DNA from 3 places in the Gordonia sp. J1A genome. Region 3 is predicted to be linked to each of the others. Evidence: predicted binding sites of a transcription regulator. Region 3 holds the regulator's gene; each other region holds the start of a gene.
What was found. Region 3 encodes LexA, which represses DNA repair genes until DNA is damaged. Its sites were predicted from a motif close to CGAACANNTGTTCG; they were not measured.

Region 1 (7,212 bases), 140 kb from region 3:
CAGAAGCGGCTGGCACTCAGGCTGCATGCGAGGGGTTGGCGGCTGGTCGACATCGCCAAGGAGATCGGCTGCAGCGCGCCGATGGTCGGGATCATGGCCCGCACCGGCAGGCACGCCGACGCCAAGCCGTTCGGCTGGGAGCCACGCCAGGGCTGCCTGACGATTGACGAGCGCGAGCAGATCCTGGTGGGGATCAATCGTGGCGACACCTTCACCGCGATCGCCGAGCACCTGGGGCGCGCGGTGTCGACCATCAGCCGCGAGGTGAAGCGCGGCGGTGGTCGCTGCGGCTACTCGGCATGGCATGCGCACGAACGCGCTCGCGATCAAGCTCGTCGGCCGAAGTCTTTCAAGCTCGCGTCAGGCCGGTTGCTCGAGGAGGTCTCCAGCCGGCTGGAGCAGTTGTGGTCCCCCGAGGAGATCGCGGCGCGCCTACGGTTGGATCACGCCGATGATCCGGAGATGCGCGTGAGCCACGAGACGATCTACCAGTCCCTGTTTGTCCAGGGCCGAGGCGAGTTGCGCCGCGAGTTGGCGCGGTGTCTACGGTCCGGAAGAGCGGCCCGAAAGCCCCGCGGCACCACTGACGGCCGCGGCCGGATCCCCGGCATGGTGATGCTCAGCGAACGCCCCGCAGAAGCCGACGACCGCGCCGTGCCCGGACACTGGGAAGGCGACCTCATCCTTGGCGAGGGCAGCCGCAGCGCGGTCGGGACGCTCGTCGAGCGATCGACGCGGATGACGCTGCTGTTGCACCTCCCAGATGGCAAGACAGCCGAGCAGGTCGAGGCAGCGATGCGCGCCGCGATCAGCAAACTACCGTCCTCGTTGGCCAGAACGATCACCTGGGACCAGGGCGCGGAGATGTCGCAGCACGCGGCGTTCACCACTGCCACGGGTATCCCGATCTACTTCTGCGATCCCCACTCGCCCTGGCAGCGCGGGAGCAACGAGAACACCAACGGCCTGTTGCGTCAGTACCTGCCCAAGGGCACCGACCTGAGCGCCGTCACCCGCGAGGAGTTGGACGCGATCCAGGACAGCCTCAACAGCCGACCGCGCAAGACTCTGGGCTATCTGACACCATCAGAGAAGCTCGCAGAGCTTCTTGCGCCCACCGCTTGAATCCGCCATCTCGTTCGCCCGACGCAGCTCTCGAACTTCCTTCTCCAACAAGCGGATCCGCTCGATATCTGAAACTGTCTCGACCCAGGCGCTTCGGCTTGGCCGTCTTCGACGCGGCGGACCCAGGTCCGCAGGGTCTCGGGGTTGACGTCGAGTTGCTTGGCGATCCGCGCCAGAGCTCCGGGCGCGGTCTCGGGATCCTTCCGAGCATCGATGGCCATCCGTGTGGCACGGTCCCGCAACTCGGGTGAGTACTTCGGTGGGCGAGGCACGAAACAAGTGTCCCTTCCGGTCAAACCTGTCTCCATCAAACCCGGGACGATTCAATCGTCACTGACCTCATGCAACTGTTGCTGACCGAGGTGCTGCGTCTGCATCTGGACACGGCTCCCGCGGCCGGTCACGGCTGGTTGACCGCCCTCCGCGACCCGGTTCTCGGCCCGGCACTCGAACAACTGCATTCGGCGCCGGATCGCAAATGGACCGTCGCCGAACTCGCCTCAGCGGCGGCCGTCTCACGATCAGTGATCGACGAGCGATTCCGAACCGTCCTCGGGCGATCGTCCATCCGGTACCTGCACGACTGGCGCATGCACATCGCGCAGAATCTGCTCGCGTCGACGAGTCTGCCCATCGGCTCGGTGGCCAGACGGGTGGGGTACGATTCGGAGGAAGCGTTCAGTCGTGCGTTCAAACGCGCCTTCGGTGAGGCCCCGAGTCTGTGGCGATCGACCGGCTCCGCCGATGCCGCTGGACTCAGAACGGCGGCTCGCCGTCGGTGACCGTCGCGATTTCCCGCTGTCGGCGGTTGGCGGCGCGCCTCTGGGTGCGGTAGCGGTGCTTGGCCTGAGTGCGGGTCAGTCGCCGTTCCGGTTCATTCTCGGCGTGTCGGTTCTCCGGGCGCGTCGCGGGCGAGTCCGACATGCCGAACGACACGCCGTGCCGGCACTGAATGTGCCCGAGCTCGGGCAGCAGCCACAGGTTCATCGCCTGTCGGCGGACGGTCATCCCGTCCGGCGTGGTGACTTCGGTCCAGATGACGCCGTTGGCGTCGACGATCTGATCATCGACCCACCCTTCGGCGTGGGTTTTCACGCCATGATGGAAACGGCACTTCGGATTCAGATTGCACACGCACGTCGGCCCGCCGTTGCCCGGATCGCGGTGGTCGAATTCGACGACGTGATCGAGGTCGGACTTCCACGCCGGGCGGTCGCAGCCGGCGACGGTGCAGGTGCCGAACAGGGCGCGGACGGCTGTGTCGACCGCCGCCGAGGGGCGGTACCGACCGGCGTGTCGCATGCAGTCGGCGATCACCGTGTCCAGATCCAACTCGCGAATCACCGCGTCGGGACGACGCACCAACTCCCGGGCGTGGCGGGCGGAGATCGGACCGACGCCATCCTCGTACGCCGGTAGCTGCGACACGCCGTCGAGCGCCTCCTTGCGCACCACGACGTGAACCATCACCTGGGCGCGCCGCGCGTCGATCTGCGCGGGCGCCAACTCCGAGACGCAGTCGTCCCGCTCGCACAGGCAGGTGAACTGGCTCTGCTGCAGCAGTGCGGTAGCGGCGTCGGACCGGCGGGCCTGCTTGGTTCGCGGGTCGAACGGGCACACGCCGTCGGCGAGCGCGTTGATCGCCCCGAGGGAGATCGCCGCGTCCTCGGTGGAGCCGACGATCACCATCTCCGACACGCCGTCGGCGACCGGCGTCACCGACACCTTCTTGCTCGACGCGACCTGCTCACGAGTCAGGGTCGCGGCGTCCGGGTCGTGCTCGGCCACGATCGCGGCGACGGTCGACTCCACCCGGTTCGCCGACAGTCCACCCATTCCGGCCAGACGATGTGCGATCTCCGCATCAATGAAGGCGAGCAGGTCGCCGTCGTCGACCAACGCGGTCTGCTCCACGGCTCGAACGAACCACCCCGGAGTGAGAACCCCGTAGCGCATCAGTCGGCCGATCGACGGAATCCGCTCGAAACACGCGATCGCCCGATCGACGAACAACTCACCCGCGTACTGCCGGACCCCGGCCGCTGTCGCATACGAGGCCGCCATCTGGCACTGCGGATCAAACAACCGCGTGTACGCATCGACCGACGCGTCGGCCTCTAATTCCGCTTGCTTCGCCCGATACAGCGAGTACACCGCCTGATAGCGATGCCACATCACCAACCCCTGATAGCAGTCAGCCCGCGCTGCGAAGGTCAACAACGCGGCACGATCAGCCCGCGACACCGCAGCCGCATCCGAACCGGACCCGTCGGTCGAACCTGCCGGACATCCGATCCGGATCACGATCGACCCGTCGTCGACCACCACCGACGAGCCGGAATGCTCCCTCACCTGCATGTTCACGCCTCCCCTTCGAGTGCCTCGAACTTACATTCGATGATATCGGCAGGGTCTGACAAATCACTCGAACGGAACGAGGCGGATTCAGCGCACCGTTCTCGGCGACGCGCTCTCGTCGACGTCCTCAAGCCGATCCGCAGGGCGAGCCGGCCACCCGGTAGGTTGAACAGTCTTGGAACGCCGACGGCCGGGAAGGTCTGCGAGGCCGGCGGCGTTCGACCGGGGGAGGCGTGAACACCGAGACGTGAACACCTCCACGAACGGCAGATGAAAGGCACGACGACATGACTGAACTGTGGGTCCAGCGGACCGGAACCCGGAGGTACACCGGGCAGAGCTCGCGCGGGGCGCAGGTCCTCATCGGCTCGGAGGACGTCGAGGGCGTCTTCACCCCGGGTGAACTCATGAAGATCGCACTCGCCGCGTGCACGGGGATGTCGTCGGACCGGCCGCTCTCGCGCCGACTGGGCGACGACTACGACGCCACCGTGCGGGTCTCGGGCGACGCCGACCGGGAGAACGAGCAGTACCCGCAGCTGGACGAGGTCCTGGAAGTGGACCTCTCCGAACTCGACCCGGAGGCCGCCGAGCGCCTGCTCGTGGTCGTCGAGCGCGCCATCGACAAGGTCTGCACGGTCGGCCGCACCCTGAAGGCGGGAACTCAGGTCTCGCTCACCATGGAGACCGAGTGATGCAGCGCCTCACCGCGTGGGTGCACGGGCGAGTCCAAGGCGTCGGATTCCGCTGGTGGACCCGGTCGCGAGCGCTGGAACTCGGTCTGGTGGGATACGCCTCGAACCAGCCCGACGGTCGGGTGCTCGTGGTCGCCGAAGGTCCGCATGAATCGCTGACGGCACTGCTGGCCGCGCTGCGCTCGTCCGACACCCCCGGCCGAGTCGATCTGGTGGTGGAGTCCTTCGAGGCGGCACGCGGTGGTTTGACGGGCTTCGTCGAGCGCTGATCCGGGTAGGCTGTCAGGTCGTGCACTTGAAGAGCCTCACCCTGAAAGGGTTCAAATCGTTCGCGTCGTCGACGACGCTGCGGTTCGAGCCCGGCATCACGTGTGTGGTGGGGCCCAACGGGTCGGGCAAGTCGAATGTCGTCGACGCCCTGACCTGGGTGATGGGGGAGCAGGGGGCCAAGGCCCTGCGCGGCGGAAAGATGGCCGACGTCATCTTCGCCGGGACCTCCGGTCGCGCCCCGCTGGGCCGCGCGGAAGTGACCCTGACCATCGACAACTCGGACGGCGCGCTGCCGATCGAGTACTCCGAGGTGTCGGTGACGCGGCGCATGTTCCGCGACGGCGCGGGCGAGTACGAGATCAACGGCAATTCGTGCCGCCTGATGGACGTTCAGGAACTGCTGTCCGATTCGGGCATCGGCCGCGAGATGCACGTCATCCTGGGGCAGGGCCGGCTGGCGGCGATCCTGGAGGCCCGGCCGGAGGAACGGCGCGCGTTCATCGAGGAGGCCGCCGGGGTCCTCAAGCATCGTCGCCGCAAGGAGAAGGCGGTCCGCAAACTCGACGCGATGGCCGCCAACCTGGACCGTCTCACCGATCTGACGACGGAACTCCGCCGCCAGCTCAAGCCGCTCGGCCGGCAGGCCGAGGTGGCGCGGCGCGCGGCGACCGTCCAGGCCGACCTGCGCGACGCCCGCTTGCGGCTGGCCGCCGACGACCTCGTGAAGCGACGCGAGGAGATGGCGCAGCACAGCGCCGTGGAGGCCGACGTCCGGCGACAGCAGGACGAGGTGGCGGCCGCGCTGGACGCCGCCACGGAGGCGCTGTCGGCAGCACAGGAGCATCTGGCGCAGGTGGCGCCCGCGGCGAGTGAGGCCGGACGCGTCTTCTACCAACTCGGCGCACTGTCGGAGCGGGTCGGCGGCACGTTGCGGCTCGCCGGTGAACGCGCGGCGAACCTGGCCTCGCCGAGCGTCGCCAACTCCGGTCCCGATCCCGAGGAACTGGAACGGCAGGCCGAACGCGCTGCGATGACCGAGGCCGAGCACACCGAGGCGGTCGAGGAGGCCGCCGAGCGGCTGGAGTACGCGACCGCCGCGCTGCAGGCCGCCGAGCAGGTGGCCAACGAGGCCGAGCGCGCGCACCTGGCCGCGGTGCAGGCCGTCGCCGACCGCCGCGAGGGTCTGGCGCGGTTGGAGGGCGAGGCCGCGAACCTGCGAACCAGGGTGGAGTCGGTGGACGCCGAGACCGCCCGGCTGACGGCGTCGATCGAGGCGGCCGCCGAGCGGGCCGACACCGCGCAGGCGGCCCTCGATCAGGAGGTGGCGCGGGTCAGGATCCTCGAGGACGCCGAACGCGGCCTCGATGAGCACCACGAACGATGTGCGGCGGCGCTGGCCGAGGCCACTGCGACCGTCGAACGGCTCCGCCAGAGTGAGCGCGAGACCGCCAGATCGATCGCGTCGCTCAGCGCGCGGATCGAAGCGCTCTCGGTCGGTCTGGAACGCGGTGACGGCGGGGCCTGGCTGATCGAACGCGGAACCGAGGGCGTCCTCGTGCCGCTGTCGGAGCTGCTGACGGTGAAGCCGGGCTACGAAGCCGCCATGGCGGGAGCGCTGGGGCCGGCCGCCGATGCGATCACGACGGTCGACGCGCTCGCCGCGGTGCGGGCCCTGCGCGAACTGCGCAGCGGCGACGGCGGGCGAGCGGCCCTCATCGTCGGGGGACTGCCCGGCGTCGACCCCGACCGTCGGCCGTCGCTGCCCGACGGTGCGGTGTGGGCCCGTGACCTGGTCACCGCACCCGACGAGGTGGCGGGCGCGCTCGACGTGCTGCTCGCCGAGACGATCGTCGTCGACGATCCCGAGACCGGGCTGGACCTGGCCCGTGAGCTCGGAGTGGTCGGCGTCACGCGCGACGGCGACCGCATCTCCTCGGCCAGCGTGGAGGGCGGATCCGCACGACGGCCGTCGACCATCGAGGTGCAGTCCGCGATCGATACCGCGACACACGACCTCGCGGCCGCCGAGGAGACGGCACTGCGTCTGGAATCGGAGCTGGCCGCGGCCATCGCCGAACAGGAACGGGCGCGTGAGGACGCCGAGGGGGCGCTCGCTGCCCTCCACGAGTCCGACGCGAACCTCGGGGCGGCCTACGAGTCGCTCGGGCGTCTCGGTTCGGACATCCGTGCTGCACGGGATGAGGCCGACCGGCTCGTGCGGCAACGCAACTTCGTCGAACAGGGCCGCGCGGAGAATCTCGAGAAGCTCACCGAGGTGGAGGAGCGCCTGGCCCGCGCCGTCGACGGTGCAGCCGAAGAGCCGGTCGCCGACGGCGACAGAGCGATGCGCGATGCCGCCGCGGCGGAAGTCGCGTCCGCTCGGTCCGCCGAGGTCGAGACGCGTCTGACACTGCGGACCGCCGAGGAACGCCTGGCGTCGGTGCGCGGCAAGGCCGAGAGTCTGCGTCGCGCGGCGGCCAACGAGCGGGCCAATCGGGAGCGCCAGCGGCGCCAGGACGCTCTCCGCAAGTACGCGGCCGGCGTGGCGAGTGCGGTGGCCGACACCGGAGAACGACTCGCGGACGCGGTGGCCGCGGCCGTGACCGACGCGGCGCAGGCTCGCGACGAACTCGAAGCCATCCGTTCCCAGCGCACGGCCGAGGTGGACGCCCTGCGGGCGCAGGTGGACCAGCTCAGCACGGTGATGAACAAACTGCGCGACGCCGTCCACCGCGACGAACTCGCCAGAGCGCAGGCCGCCTTG
Region 2 (7,212 bases), 840 kb from region 3:
CGGCGGTCTCCGATCCGGTGCCACCAGAGTGCGGACGGCGGGGATCGCGGCATCGAGGCCGGACTCGTCCGCCGCCTGGCAGCACAGCTTCATGGCCGCAGTCCACCGGTCGGAGGTGTTCCGGGTGTCGAGCGCGGCGACCAATGACTGCAGGACCACATAGACCCGATCGGGCCTCCACTGCGAGAAGCTGACGTCCACCGCACCGTCCAAGAGGTCTTCCGGGTCTGGCAGGTCGAGGTTGGCCCGCCACGACAGGTACTCGTGCGCGGTGGCATCGCCGATGGCGCCCGCGACGAGCAGTGCTGTCACCTCATCGGGCAGTTGCAGTGCCGCAGCCAGGGCCGACAGTCGGCCCGCGAACTCCCACGTCCGAGGGGTGGGGAACGCCCGCGACCGTGTTGCGTGATCCTGTGGAATCACGCTCAGCTGATTGGGGCGAGCACGGAGAAAACCGGCGATCTGGGCCATCTCCAACGCGATGACCGTCCGGTGGTCGGCCGGTAGCTCCCACGTCGGCAGAGGCGGCCAGTTCCCGGCGACCGCGCCGCCGGCGAAGATGTCGACCGTCATTGCGTAGTCGAGATGGACGAACCGCGACGAGGTCGGGGCGGCGAGATCCCACCCGGCGGCGGACACGTCGATCGGATTCGCCGCTGCGACGAACGCGACGGTGTCCGGAAGCTGCAGAGTGCCGACCTGTCCGTGGGTGAGCACCCGGAGCGCGGCTGCCTGCAGTGACGGTGGCGCAGTAGTGAACTCGTCGAAGAAGCAGATGGAAGGACCGTCGCGATCAGCGAGTCGCTGCGCCCAGGCCGGTGGTGCCAGCACCACGGATCCGTCCGGTCCGACCACTGGCAGTCCCGCGAGATCCGACGGTTCGCTCTGGCTGAGGATCACCGTCTCCACGTGCCAGCCGTCCGCGGCGGCAGACTCGATCATGGACGTCTTGCCTTCGCCGGGGTTACCCCACAAGATCACCGGGATCCGCACGGACACGCAGAGTCCGAGTGCGGCCAGGGTGTGGTGGTAGTCGTTCATTTGGGTTCCCCTCACACGAGTTGAGCGCTGCCGCGAGACTCGGCGGGCTGCGCCTCGCGACTGTCTGTCATGGTTCGCACGGTACGACGAGGGTCTGACAGGTCGGGTACCGAAAGCCTGCTGACAGACAGTGACAGGTGTCGACCGAACGGCCGAAAGTGTGAGGCATCGGCTAGGGCGTGTCTGACAAAGATCTGTGTGTAGTGACCAAGCAGTGGCGCGGCATCGCCACTCGCTACGACAAGCACGCCGTCAACTATCGAGCAGCGGTCGTCCTCAATGCCGTGATCGCCTGGCCCCGCACATTGTCAGACACGACCTAGGTTCTGTTACGAAAGTGGCTGGTGTGGCGTCGGCGTGTCCGCGAGCATGACGGGAGGCCTCCGCGCTAACGCAGTTGGTGTCTAATCATCAACGCTCGCAGGGAGGCCTCCCATGGCCACCGTATCGGCATCAGCGCGCCATGACCTGACCGACAGGCAGTGGACGGTTCTCGAGCCGCACCTTCCCACCCCGCCCAGACGCGGTCGACCCCGCCAGTATTGTCTGCGAGCGCTGATCGACGGGGTCCGCTACCGAACTCGCATCGGCTGTCCGTGGCGCGACGTTCCAGACCGTTACGGCCCGTGGTGGCGGGTGTACGCCTTGTTCACTCAATGGCAGGTCGCCGGAATCTGGGCACGAATCGATGCCGAACTACGCGCCAATGCTGCCGCCTCAGATCGACTGTCGTGGCAGGTCAGCGTTGATTCGATGACGTCCAGAGCTCATGCGCACGCCGCAGGCGCTCGCGCCGACAGCCTCGAGAAGGTGCCCGACGAACCGTCCGATCACGCGCTCGGACGATCCCGCGGCGGCTGGTCGACAAAGACCCATGTCGCGATTGATCAGCACCGCGGAGTGCTCTCCTTCCTCCTGACCGCCGGCCAGTGCGGCGACAGCCCCGAGATGATTCCCGTCCTGGAAGGAATCCGAGTCTGCCGCGCCGGTCCCGGCCGACCACGGTCTCGCCCCGACCGGGTCCTCGCGGACAAGGCCTACTCATCGAAGGCCAACCGGACCTGGCTGCGAACCCACCACATCAAGGCCACGATCGCTCAACCGTCCGACCAACACCGACACCGCAAACGACGAGGATCGGTCGGCGGACGCCCACCCGCGTTCGACTCCGAGCGATACAAGGACCGCCATGCCGTCGAATATGGCATCAACCAGCTAAAACAACACCGAGCCTGCGCAACCCGCTACGACAAACTCGCCGTCCGCTTCGCCGCCACCATCGAAATCGCAAGCATCAATCACTGGCTCAGACGACTTTCGTAACAGAACCTAGGTCGCCCTGCCGTTGGCTAACCACCGCCCGGTCATGAGATTGGCGGGACCGGATCGCAGGGGTGCGGCAGCGCCGCGCAGATGCGTGCCCCGATCACTTCGCCGATCGCCCGGCCCAGCCGCTCGACCGACTCCGGGTTGACCGCGAAGTGTCCGTCGAGCAGGACGTCATTGCGGATCGCCACCGTGACTGCCTGGACACGCTGGTCGTTTCCATACTGTGCCTGGGGCACGTATCGCCGCGGCTGCGGTACGTCGGGTCCGGCGGAGGCCAACTCGCCGAATGCGGTGACCGCCGCATCGAGAAGCGCTGTCGGAGTGTGCGAAAAGTCGATGCCGCGACAGACCTCGGGGTGTGTCTGCTGCTGATCCTCGAGCGGAGTCGACTCGTTCGGGTACGAACAAATGTCGACGATCACGGCGCAGCCGGTCGCGGTCAACCGCTCTTCGATCAGATCGGTCACCAGCCAGGCGTAGGGCTGGATGTGGTCGATCGGGTCTGCATCACCGGGCAGGCGTGCGGCTTCTGGTAGCGGAGAGAGGTCGTTCACGATCAGGTGCGGGCGAACCGCAGCGTGCGTCCGCGCGCACTTGGCCACCGATTCGGTTGCGGCGTCCAGGGACTCGAGTGGGATCGACGGTGCGATGGAGTGCGGCCGTGCGAGCTGAGCACGGCGGGCGACATGAAGCAGGACCGGCGAGTCGGGGTTTCCGTTGAGAATCGTTGCGCGAGGGGGCATGTTGGTCCTTCACACGTAGTGGCGCCGACGAACGGCACGTCCCCGCCCATGCGGCAACGTGACAGACAAGCACGGGCCTACGACAATCCGGATCCTCGATCTACACATGGCGGTCCGCTCAGGGTTGGCGGAAGTTCTCGCGATCATTCATGTCAGACCCTCCGGATAACATCGAATGCAAGTTCGATTCGAACGGAGGGGGATCAATGAACATCAAGGTCAGAGGTGATTCGGGATCCGCGTCGGCGGTCTCGTCGGTGGTGGTCGACGAGAGTGCGATCGTGATTCGGATCGGTCGTCCGGGAGGTACGGGAGAGTCGGCGGACTGCACCTCGCGGGCCGATCGTTCTGCTCTGCTCGGGTTCGCGGCGCGAGCGGACTGCTATCAGGGGCTGGTGTTGTGGCACCGCTACGAAGCGGTGTACGCACTGCTGCTAGCGAAGCAGGCCGAGTCCGATGGCCCGGCCGGCGGTGTCGAGTCGGGTGCCGACGTGTACACACGGCTCTACGATCCGCTGTGCCAGGTCGCGGCGTCGTATGCGACGGCGGCAGGCGTGCGGCAGTGCACGGCTGAGCATTTCGTGGAGGCCGCGGTGGCGTGCATGGAGCGGATTCCGGCGGTGGGCCGGTTGATGCGTGACGGGCTGATCTGCCCGGCGTGGTTTCGTCGGGTGGTCGAGCAGACGGCGCTGGTCGACGATGCGGATCTGCTGGCGTTCATCGACGCCGAGATCGCGCACACGCTGTCCGTGGTGGGCAAGCTGTCGGCTGGCCGGGTGGAGGCTCTGGTGAGTTCGATTGTGGCTGAACATGATCCGGATGCGGTGACGCTGACCCGCGAGCAGGTGAAGCTCGCCAAGCAGGTGCGGGTGAACCCGCTCGGCGAGGGCGTGTCCGAGGTGATCGTGACGGCCTCGACCGAGGACGCGATGGTCGTGAAAGACGTGCTGGACGCGGTGATCGCCGGAGTGTGCTCGCACGATCCGCGGACTCGCGGTGAGCGTCGGTCGGCGGCAGCCGTCGCGCGTCTGGCGGGGACCGACTTCGTGTGCGAGTGCGGTCGGGACGATTGCACCGCCGAATTGTCGACGGAGGCGATTGCGTCGCGGTGCGCACGGGTGGTGCTGCACGTTGTGGTTCGCAAGGAGACTCTCGGAGGGGAGTCCGACACCCCGGCCCATCTGGACGGCTACGGCCCGATCTCGGCCGAGCACGTGCGGGAGCTGGCGGCTCGACCGGACGCGGTTCGGCGAGAGGTGGATCTCGGCGAGCTCGTCGATCACCAGGCGCAGCGAGGCAACGCCTATCGTCCGACGGCGGCGGTGGACGCGGCGGTGCGGGGTCTGTTCGGTACCTGCTCGTGGCCGGGATGCGAGAGGGCGGCGTGGAAGTCGGATCTGGATCACGTGTGCGAGTTCAACCACACCGATCCGAGTGCCGGCGGCCCGACGTGCGTGTGCAACCTGAATCCGAAGTGCCGCTTCCATCATGGTCTGAAGACCTTCGTCGGCGGATGGGTCGACGATCAGGTCGTGGACGCGAACGGTGTGATCTGGACAGAGGTCACCACGCCGGAGGGGTTCACGGTACGTCAGCGGGCGTTGAACATGCGGCTCCTGCCGGAGCTCGGCCACCTCACTTGCAGACACCCGGCGCCGACACGCCCAGGATCCGGACACGCCGGTGTTGCACCGGAACGACCGCGTACGCGAGTGGAGGCCAAGCATCAGTACCGGATGCGGCGGCGGGCGGCGAATCGTCGAGCTCGTGAGGTCGTGGAGGCTGTGGTGCCGACGGGGGCTTCGGTGACGGAGTGCGGGACGGTGTGGGGGACGGAGTGGGGTGAGCCCCAGTTCTGAGGGTGCGAGAACGCCGGCCGCGCCACCGAGCGGGCGGATGAACCGGTGTGTCATCGCGTTCGAGCTGATTGAGAATGCCGATCGTGGCGCCGGTCAGATCTGGGTGAGGGCACCGAGATGGCGGTCGACCGCCTCGATCGCGCCGGCCGCCGACAGCCCCCGCGGATCGCTCAACAGATTCAGCAGGAGTCCGTCGATCAGAGCGACGGTGGTCCAGGCGGCTTGATCGGCGTCGAAGACCGTCACGTCCTGGCCGCGTCGCTGCGCGAGCCGGAAGGCGTCGGCGCAGAGCCGATGCTGTTCGGTGATGAGGTCGTGGCGGATGGCAGCGAGGGTCGGCTCCACCACCGCTCGCGTGCTGAACGCGAGGTACACCGCCGCTTCGCGGCGGCGCACGTCGTCGAGGGGGAGGAACTCGAGGAGGGCGCGTCGCAACACGGCACCGACCGGCCCGTCGTACTCGATCGCGTCGACCCGGGCGGCGATCCGCCGGTTCACTTCGTCGAAGGCCATCGTCAGCATCTGTTCTTTGGAGTGGCAGTAGTACTGCACGGTGCCGATCGACACCGCGGCGGCGGAGGCGACTTCCCGCACGGTGACGCCCTCGGCGCCGCGTTCGGCGGCCAGCCGCAGCAGGGTGTCGAGGATGCGGTCGCGGACGGAGGCGTCGGACATGAGAACAGTGTAGCCGAGTATCTATACACTCGTATGATACGAGCGTATGATTCTAGTATGGCTGGCACGCGAGACCTGGTCCTCGACCGCCGCTCCGCATCACGGCGGAGGCGACGGCCCGGTCGCGCCGTCTGGCTCGCGGCTGCCGGATGGTTGGTGATCAACGCGGTGCTGATCGCGGTGGCCGGACGGCATCTGCCGCTGCACGCGAGCGAACTCGCCGAACCGCCCACCGCCCAGAAGGTGATCGGCACCGACCTGATGTATCTCGAGGTCTTCGCGCTGATGGTCGTCGTGCATCTGCTCACGCGCCATCGGAGGGTGCCCGACATCGCGACGCGGGCACCCGAGCGGACCAGGGCGCGCGCCGAGGTGGCCGCGACGCTCGGCTACGGCGTCGCGGGCATGGTCGGCGGCTTCCTGCTCGGGCGCGCCTTCGGCTGGCACGCCTTCAGCTTCCACCTCGACGGCATGGTGATCCGCACCGACCAGCCCGTGACGATTCCGGAGACGCTGAGCTGGGCGTTGTACAACCTCATCGTGTTCGCCGTGGTGCCGCTGATCGTCTTCCGGCGGCGGTACACCTCCGAGCAACTGAGTCTGACGTCGTCCGACCGCCGTGCCGACCTCCTGCTGATCGTCGTGGTCCTGCTCATCGAGTCGGCCGTGCAGTTGGCGGTGGCGGGATCGTCGTCGATCCTCGGACTGCCCGCGCATCAGGCACTGCTGGGCGCCCCGCTGACCCTCGTGCTGGGGTTGGCGGGCACAGCTCTGCCGACGATGGTCTTCATCTACTGCATCCTGACGCCGCGGTACCTGAAGCTGACCGGGTCGGTGCCCGCGACGGTGGTGCTCGGCGGTCTGACGTATGCGACCCTGCACTTCTTCGACGGATGGACCAACTTCGCCTCGCCGTCGGACGCACTCGTCTCAGTGCTGTACCTGTTCCTCTTCTACACCGGTCCGGGGATGTTCAAGACCTTCATCACCATCCGCAGCGCCAACGCGTGGACGCATCTGTGGGCCTACCACGCCATTGCACCGCACACCCTGCTCGATACGCCGATGTTCGTGAAGATCTTCGGGATCAGATGAGTTCGCGCTCGCGGCGATCGTTGCCGGTGGTACGGCAAGATGAACCCATGGACACTCGGCCGCCCCGGACAGCACCCGACGCCGGCCCGACCGGTCATCTCACGCTCGCCGGCGGGCCGGACGCCGTCGCGACGCTCGATGTGAAGCGCTCGAAGTTCCTCGCCGTGGTGCGCCGCGTGGACTCCGAAGCCGCGGCCCGCGAACTGATCGCCGAGCAGAGGCGCGCTCACCGCGACGCGCGGCACCACTGCTCGGCATTCGTGCTGGGAGCCAGAGGCGAGACGACCCGCACCAACGACGACGGCGAGCCGTCGGGCACCGCCGGCGGCCCGATGCTCGACGTGCTGGTGGGAGCCGGACTCAGCGATGTCTGCGCGGTGGTGGTGCGCTGGTTCGGCGGAACCCTCCTCGGCGCCGGCGGGCTCGTCCGCGCGTACGGCGACGCGGTGTCGCTGGCATTGCAGACGGCA
Region 3 (7,212 bases):
GAACGGGTCACCGATCTGTTGGACGTCCGAGACCGCGTCGTCGCCGAACTCCTCGGGCTCTCGGAGCCGGGCATCCCCGTGCCGGACGTACCGTCGATTCTGCTCGCCGACGACCTCGCGCCCGCCGACACCGCGGGTCTGGACCCGGCACGCGTCATCGGGCTGGGCATGCGGCTCGGCGGCCCCAGCAGCCACACGGCGATCATTGCTCGCCAACTCGGTATTCCGTGCGTGGTCGCCGCCGCTGAACTCGATGAGATCCCCTCCGGAGCCATGGGCTACGTGGACGGGGACGCGGGAACGGTGGGGGCCGCCCCGGACGCCGGACTCATCTCGGACGCCGTGACGGCCGCGGCGACGCGGGCAGCCGAGACGGCGGCCTGGCGTGGGCCGGGCCGCACGGCGGACGGGCACGCGGTCGCGATCCTGGCCAACGTGGCCGACGGCGTGTCCGCTCGGTCGGCGGCGCAGGCGCCGGTGGAGGGCGTCGGACTGTTCCGAACCGAACTGGCCTTCCTGGACCGCGCGGCCGAGCCCACCGTCGCCCAGCAGGTAGAGCTCTACCGGGAGGTGATCGACGCCTTTCCCGGGCGCAAGGTGGTGATCCGCACCCTCGACGCGGGCTCGGACAAGCCACTGAAGTTCGTCGCCCACTCCGACGAGCCGAATCCGGCGATGGGAGTCCGCGGCAACCGCATCGTGCAGACGTATCCGGACATCCGCAACAACCAGCTCGATGCGCTGGCGGAGGCGGCGCGCGACGACGGCCGTGCGACGCCGTGGGTGATGGCACCGATGATCGCCACGGTCGACGAGGCGCGCGAATTCGCCGCGCGGGTTCGGGAACGCGGTCTGGTGCCGGGGGTGATGATCGAGGTGCCGTCGGCGGCGATCCTCGCCGACGCGATCCTCGCCGAAGTGGACTTCGTCTCGATCGGCACCAACGACCTGACCCAGTACACGATGGCGGCGGACCGGATGTCGCCGGAGCTGGCGGCGCTCACCGACCCGTGGCAGCCGGCGGTACTCGCGCTGATACAGCGGGTCGGGGACGCCGGTCGGGACCAGGGCAAGCCCGTGGGCGTATGCGGCGAGGCGGCTGCCGATCCGTTGCTGGCATGTGTGCTGGTCGGGATGGGTGTGACGTCGTTGTCGTCCGCGCCTGCGGCGTCGGCCGCGGTGGGACTGAAGCTGGGTACCGTCACCATGGATCAGTGCCGCGATGCGGCGTCCGCCGCGATCGCCGCGACGAGTCCGTCACAGGCGCGCGAGGCGGTTCGCGCGGTTCTGGCCGGCGAGGTGTGATGTCCCGCTGAGGCCGGCCGGGCGCCTCAGATACGGCGCATCACCGTGACGACCTTGCCGAGGATGGCGGCGTCGTCGCCGGGGATGGGCTCGAAATGCTCGTTGTGCGGCATGAGCCAGACGTGACCGTCGGTGCGCTTGAAGGTCTTCACGGTGGCTTCGCCGTCGATCATCGCGGCGACGATGTCACCGTTCTCCGCCACGTTCTGCTGGCGCACGACCACCCAGTCGCCGTCGCAGATCGCCGCGTCGATCATCGATTCGCCGACCACGCGAAGCATGAACAGGGAACCGTCGCCGACCAGTTCGCGCGGCATCGGGAAGACCTCCTCCACGGCCTGTTCGGCGAGAATCGGTCCGCCGGCGGCGATCCGGCCGAGCACCGGAACGAAGGTCGGCGTGGGGAGTGACTCTCCGTCGGCCTCGGCACCGCCCGAGGGCGGTGTCCGCTGATCGTCCCGAACGTTCACCGCACGCGGACGGTGCGGATCGCGCTTGAGAAGGCCGCGGCGCTCGAGCGTGCGGAGCTGATGGGCCACCGACGACGTGGAGGTGAGTCCGACGGCCTCGCCGATCTCACGGATGCTCGGCGGGTAGCCGCGCTCGCGGACCGACTGACGGATGACCTCGAGCACCTCGCGCTGACGCTGGGTCAATGAGGCCTCGAGCGTCGCGGTGGAGAGCATCGGATCGGGCGTGTCGGTCACGGTCGGGCCTTTCGTCAGCTGTGTTCGATCGATGGTCCAAAGGCTAGTTGAGTAGGTCACAAAACTCAAACAATTGTTCGACGCGTGTCGGCGTTTGTCGGACCCCTCGTGTTAACTATCGAACAAGAGTTCTTCGAACACGCGATCGATTGGAGACGAGTCATGAGCACGAGGACGGCACCCGCCCCGACCGGACGCGCCACCGCTGTGCACTCCACTGCGTCGGCGATGACCTGCGACATCCCGGTGGTCCGTGGCTCGCTGGTCCGTGATCGGGGAGTACGCGGAGCGGGGCGAGGCGACTCGAGCGGAACGTGCTTCCCGACCGGCCGCCCCGAGCGGCGTCGCCCGGTCGCGGACCGGCGAGTGATGTTCGATGCGCCGCCGGCCGGCCGGACCGCGCTGTCGCCCGCGGTGTACCGCAGGCGCCGGTGGGCCGGGGCCGCGGTGGTCGGCGGCACCCTCGCCGGCATGGTGTGGCTGCTCGCCCTCGTCGGAGCGGGCTACCAGGATGCGGCGACGCCGGAGTCGCCGGCGGCGACGCACGTGGTGTACGTCCGGTCGGGGGAGTCGCTCACCGCGCTCGCTGAGCGGATCGCTCCGGAGTTGCCGTCCGCGGGCGTCATCGCCCAGCTGCGCGACCTGAACGGCCTCGAGACATCGGGACTGCATGTCGGACAAGCGCTTATCGCCCCGCAGTACGGCTGAGGCGGGCGGGTATTGTCATGGCATGCGCTGCCCGTTCTGCAAGAACGACGACACCCGTGTCGTCGACTCCCGAGTCGCCGACGACGGCCAGGTGATCCGTCGCCGCAGGTCGTGCAATGAATGCGGGCGGCGGTTCAGCACGGTCGAGACGGCTGTGCTGTCCGTGGTGAAGCGCAACGGCATCTCCGAGCCCTTCAGTCGCGAGAAGGTGATGCAGGGCGTGCGCCGCGCCTGCCAGGGCCGTCAGGTGGACGAGGACGCACTGGCGAAGCTTGCGGTGCAGGTGGAGGACACCGTGCGCTCGTCGGGTTCGGCCGAGATACCGAGCAATGAGGTCGGTCTCGCGATCCTCGGTCCGCTGCGCGACCTCGACGAGGTGGCCTATCTGCGGTTCGCCTCGGTCTACCGGTCGTTCGAGTCGGCCGACGACTTCCAGCGCGAGATCGATTCGCTGCGCCGCGACCGTCACTGACACTCACGGCACCGGCGCCACCGGTCCGAGCAGTCAGCCACCGCCCCGAGCAGTCAGCTGAACTTGTCGATCGCCTTGATTATCCGCTGCTCGGAGACTGGACCGTTGGTGCCGAGCTGCTGAGCGAACAGGCTCACGCGGAGTTCCTCCAGGCGCCACTGCACCAACTCGTTCAGCGCCTCGTGGCGTGCGGCCGGAAGCTGGGCGAGGCGCCTATTCCAGACCGCCACCACCCTGTCGATGGCGCCCATCGCCTCGTTGTCCCGGCCGGCGGCGGTGTTGAGGGACTCGAGGCGCAGCCGCGCGGCGGTCAGATAGCGCGGCAGCGAGCGCAGATGCTCCAATGCCGTCGCGCCGACGAAGCCGTCGAAGATCAGATCGTTGACCTGATCGGAGACGTCGTCGGCGGCGAGAGTCCCGGACCGGGCGTCGACGGCCCGGCGCACCGGGGAGTATTCGGCGAGCGCCGCGACGGCGGCGTCGAAGTACTCGGGTGCGCGCGACCGGATCACCGGCCCCAGCCGCGCCGAGAGCGCGCCGAAGTCACCGGGACTGCGCAGGGCGGCCAACTCCGGCTCCCGTGCCAGGGTGTCGGTGACCGCCCGTGCCGTGCAGTCGGCCAGCAACGCGTCCACGTCCGGATACGGGCTCTGGCTCAGCGCGAGCTTGGCCGGCGGCGGCAGAGTCGACGCCAGCTTGCGGCTGGGCGGCGCGATCGCGAGTCGCAGGAGTTCTCCGGCGGCGGCGGCGATGCCGGCGTCGCGCTCGGTGGAGGTGGCGGCCTTCGCGATGCGTACGCCCTGTCCCGGCACGGTCGCGAGCGTGGGATAGCGGGTGATCGTCTGTCCCGCAACGGTCGCCGTCTCGGAGTCGGCGAGGGTGCCCAGACCGTCGGCGGTCCATTCGCGGTGCAGGGGCGCACGGCGGTCGCGGTCGGCGTCGGCAGACAGGTCGGTGCGAAGCGCGGCGAGCCGGTCGCCGCGCGCGATGATCGCGCCGTCTGTGCCGGTGACGGCGAAGTGCATCCGCAGATGCGGGGGGAGTGCCGACGGATTGAAATCGCGCGGAGCCAGGGTGACCCCGCTGATCGACGACAGCTCGCGAGCCAGGCCGGTGAGCAGTGGCTCGCTGCGCACCGAGAGTCGGCTGAGAGCGAGTTCGGCGTACCGGGACGCCGGGGACATGGACTTGCGCAGGCCCTTGGGCAACGACTTGATCAGCTGCGTCGCGAGTTCGGCGCGCATCCCGGGTACGAGCCAGTCGAATCCGGTGTCTCGCACATGTGCCAGGAGCGGCTCGGGGATGATCGCGGTCACGCCGTCATCGGGTGCGCCGGGCTCGAAGTGGTAGCGGAGCTCCAGGCGGGTCTCGCCCTGCTGCCAGGCGGCCGGATAGTCGGCGGCCGTGGGGACGTCGTCTCCGAGCAAGTCCTCGGGCCGGAGGTTGAGCAGCGCCGGATCGGTGCGGCCCGCCTTCTTCCACCACGAGTCGAAATGCCGTGTCGACACCACGGTGGACGGTATGCGCGCCGCGTAGAACTCGAAGAGCTCGTCGTCGGAGATGCGCAGGTCCCTACGCCGCGCGCGATGTTCGGTCTCGGACGCGTCGCGGAGCAACTCGGCGTTGTGGGCGAAGAACGCATGACGGTTACGCCAGCGTCCGGCGACCAGTGCCTCCTGGATGAAGATCTCGCGCGAGGTCTTCGGGTCGATCGACCCGTAGTTCACGCGGCGCTGTGCCACCAGGGGAACTCCGTACAGGCTGACCTTCTCGTACGCCATCACCGCGCCGCGGCGGGTGGACCAGTGCGGCTCGGAGTAGGTGCGCGTCACCAGGTCGCCGGCCAACTCCTCGACCCAGGCCGGATCGATCGAGGCCACGGTGTGTGCGAACAGGCGCGAGGTCTCGACGAGTTCGGCGGCCACGACGAAGGCGGGCGGTTTGTTCGCGAGGAAGGATCCGGGGAAGATCGCGAACTTCGTGCCTCGGGTGCCCAGATAGTCGCGTGAGTCGCCTTGCCGCGCACCGATGTTGGTCAGCAGGCCGGAGAGCACGCTGCGATGAACGGCTGCCGGGTCCACCTCGGTGTCCGGGATCTGCCACTTGAGGTCGCTGACGGTGCGCCGCAGCTGCCGGTGCAGATCGATCCATTCGCGGATCCGCAGGAAGTGCAGGAACTCTCGCTCGCACATCTTGCGGAACTGGCTGCTTGAGAGTTCCGCGCGCCTGGCCGTCAGATACTCCCAGAGCTTGAGGTGCCCGAGGAACTCCGACCCCGGCACCGCGTGCCGGCGATGGGCGGCGGTGGCGGCCTCCCGCTTGTCGCTGGGGAACTCCCGAACGTCGGGCAGGGCCAGCGCCGCAGTGATGACGAGCAGGTGATCGAGGCAGCCGTTGTCGTGTCCGGCAACCAGCATCCGGCCCAACCTCGGGTCGACGGGCAGCCGCGCGAGCTGCTTGCCGATCTTGGTCAGCCGCGCGGACGCGGAATCGGTGCCGGTGACCGCTCCCAGTTCGGACAGCTGTGCCATGCCGTCGCGGACCGCTCGCGGGTCGGGCGCCTGCACGAACGGGAAGTCGTTGATGTCGCCCAGCCGCAGCGACAGCATCGACAGGATGACGGCGGCGAGATTGCTCCGCAGGATCTCCGGGTCGGTGTACTCCGGACGAGCGTCGAAATCGTCTTCCGAGTACAGGCGGATGCAGATGCCCGGCGCCACCCGGCCGCAGCGACCCGCGCGCTGACGGGCGCTGGCCTGTGAGACCCGTTCCACGGGAAGACGAGTCACCTTGGTGCGGGTCGAATAGCGGGAGATGCGAGCCGTACCCGCATCGATCACGTACCGGATGCCGGGAACGGTCAATGACGTCTCGGCGACATTCGTGGCCAGCACGATCCGCCGACCGTTGGACGGGGCGAACACCCGTTGCTGCTCACCGACCGACAGCCGGGCGAACAGCGGAACGATCTCGGCCTCGCTGCGTCGGCGGAGGGCATCGGCCGTGTCGCGGATGTCGCGCTCGGTCGGCAGGAACACCAGGATGTCGCCCGGGGCGTGCGACCACAGCTCGCCGACCGCCGCGTCGATCGCCGCGATCTGATCGAGGTCGTCGTGGTCGGAGTCGTCGCTCTCGCGCGGCCGATACCGGATCTCGACCGGGTACGTCCGCCCCGAGACCTCCAAGATCGGCACCGTGTCCGCGGTGGTGGCGAAATGCCGGGCGAAGCGGTCGGGCTCGATGGTCGCCGAGGTGATGATGAGCTTGAGATCCGGTCTGGTCGGCAGCAACTGCTTGAGATAGCCGAGCAGGAAGTCGATGTTGAGGCTGCGCTCGTGCGCCTCGTCGATGATGATCGTGTCGTAACCGGACAGCCGCGGATCCCGGCCGATCTCGCGCAGCAGGATGCCGTCGGTCATCACCTTGATGCGGGTGTCCTTGCCGACCTTGTCGGAGAAGCGCACCTGATACCCGACGGTCCCGCCGATCTCGGTGCCCAACTCGTCGGCGATCCGCCGGGCCACCGACGTCGCCGCGATCCGCCGAGGCTGCGTATGACCGATCGAGGTGCGGCCGAGTTCGAGGCAGATCTTCGGCAACTGGGTCGTCTTGCCCGAACCGGTCTCGCCCGCGATCACGACCACCTGGTGTGCGGAGACGGCCTCGGCGATCTCGTCGCGGCAGGCGCTGACCGGGAGTTCCGGCGGATAGGAGATCGTCAGGGCGGACAGGTCCGGAGACGGGATCGCGGAAGGCATGATGACATCGATTCTACGGTGGGCCACAATGCGGTGATGACACCCGGAACAGAGTCCTCCGCACGCGTCGTCTCCGCCGAGCGGATCGTCGCCGCACCGCGCAGCCGGATCTTCGAGCTCATCGCGGACCCCGCCCGTCAGCCCGAGTGGGACGGCAACGACAACCTCACCGCGGCCGAGCGAGGCCGGCGGGTGCGCCGCGTCGGCGACGTCTTCACCATGCGGCTCACCAAACCCGGTGCGGTGCGCGAGAATCACGTCG

Region 1: a site for LexA is predicted at 3,509-3,522, ahead of ACZ5QD_RS03530 (DUF222 domain-containing protein). Genes of this name have one in related genera too.
Region 2: a site for LexA is predicted at 3,286-3,299, ahead of ACZ5QD_RS08115 (DUF222 domain-containing protein). Genes of this name have one in related genera too.

Annotation. Positions count from the first base shown of each region.
Region 1 covers NZ_AP041607.1:758,679-765,890, forward strand. The annotation lists gene ACZ5QD_RS03515 (IS30 family transposase) at 1-1,125, shown strand, start outside; gene ACZ5QD_RS03520 (transposase) at 1,074-1,433, opposite strand; gene ACZ5QD_RS03525 (helix-turn-helix transcriptional regulator) at 1,467-1,907, shown strand; gene ACZ5QD_RS03530 (DUF222 domain-containing protein) at 1,882-3,489, opposite strand; gene ACZ5QD_RS03535 (OsmC family protein) at 3,771-4,178, shown strand; gene ACZ5QD_RS03540 (acylphosphatase) at 4,178-4,447, shown strand; gene smc (chromosome segregation protein SMC) at 4,468-7,212, shown strand, end outside.
Region 2 covers NZ_AP041607.1:1,736,862-1,744,073, reverse strand. The annotation lists gene ACZ5QD_RS08130 (AAA family ATPase) at 1-1,041, opposite strand, end outside; gene ACZ5QD_RS08125 (IS5 family transposase) at 1,477-2,364, shown strand; gene ACZ5QD_RS08120 (N-formylglutamate amidohydrolase) at 2,406-3,113, opposite strand; gene ACZ5QD_RS08115 (DUF222 domain-containing protein) at 3,320-4,972, shown strand; gene ACZ5QD_RS08110 (TetR/AcrR family transcriptional regulator) at 5,066-5,647, opposite strand; gene ACZ5QD_RS08105 (hypothetical protein) at 5,705-6,742, shown strand; gene ACZ5QD_RS08100 (IMPACT family protein) at 6,790-7,212, shown strand, end outside.
Region 3 covers NZ_AP041607.1:898,924-906,135, forward strand. The annotation lists gene ACZ5QD_RS04210 (putative PEP-binding protein) at 1-1,305, shown strand, start outside; gene lexA (transcriptional repressor LexA) at 1,332-1,991, opposite strand; gene ACZ5QD_RS04220 (LysM peptidoglycan-binding domain-containing protein) at 2,175-2,720, shown strand; gene nrdR (transcriptional regulator NrdR) at 2,743-3,192, shown strand; gene hrpA (ATP-dependent RNA helicase HrpA) at 3,246-6,950, opposite strand; gene ACZ5QD_RS04235 (SRPBCC family protein) at 6,987-7,212, shown strand, end outside.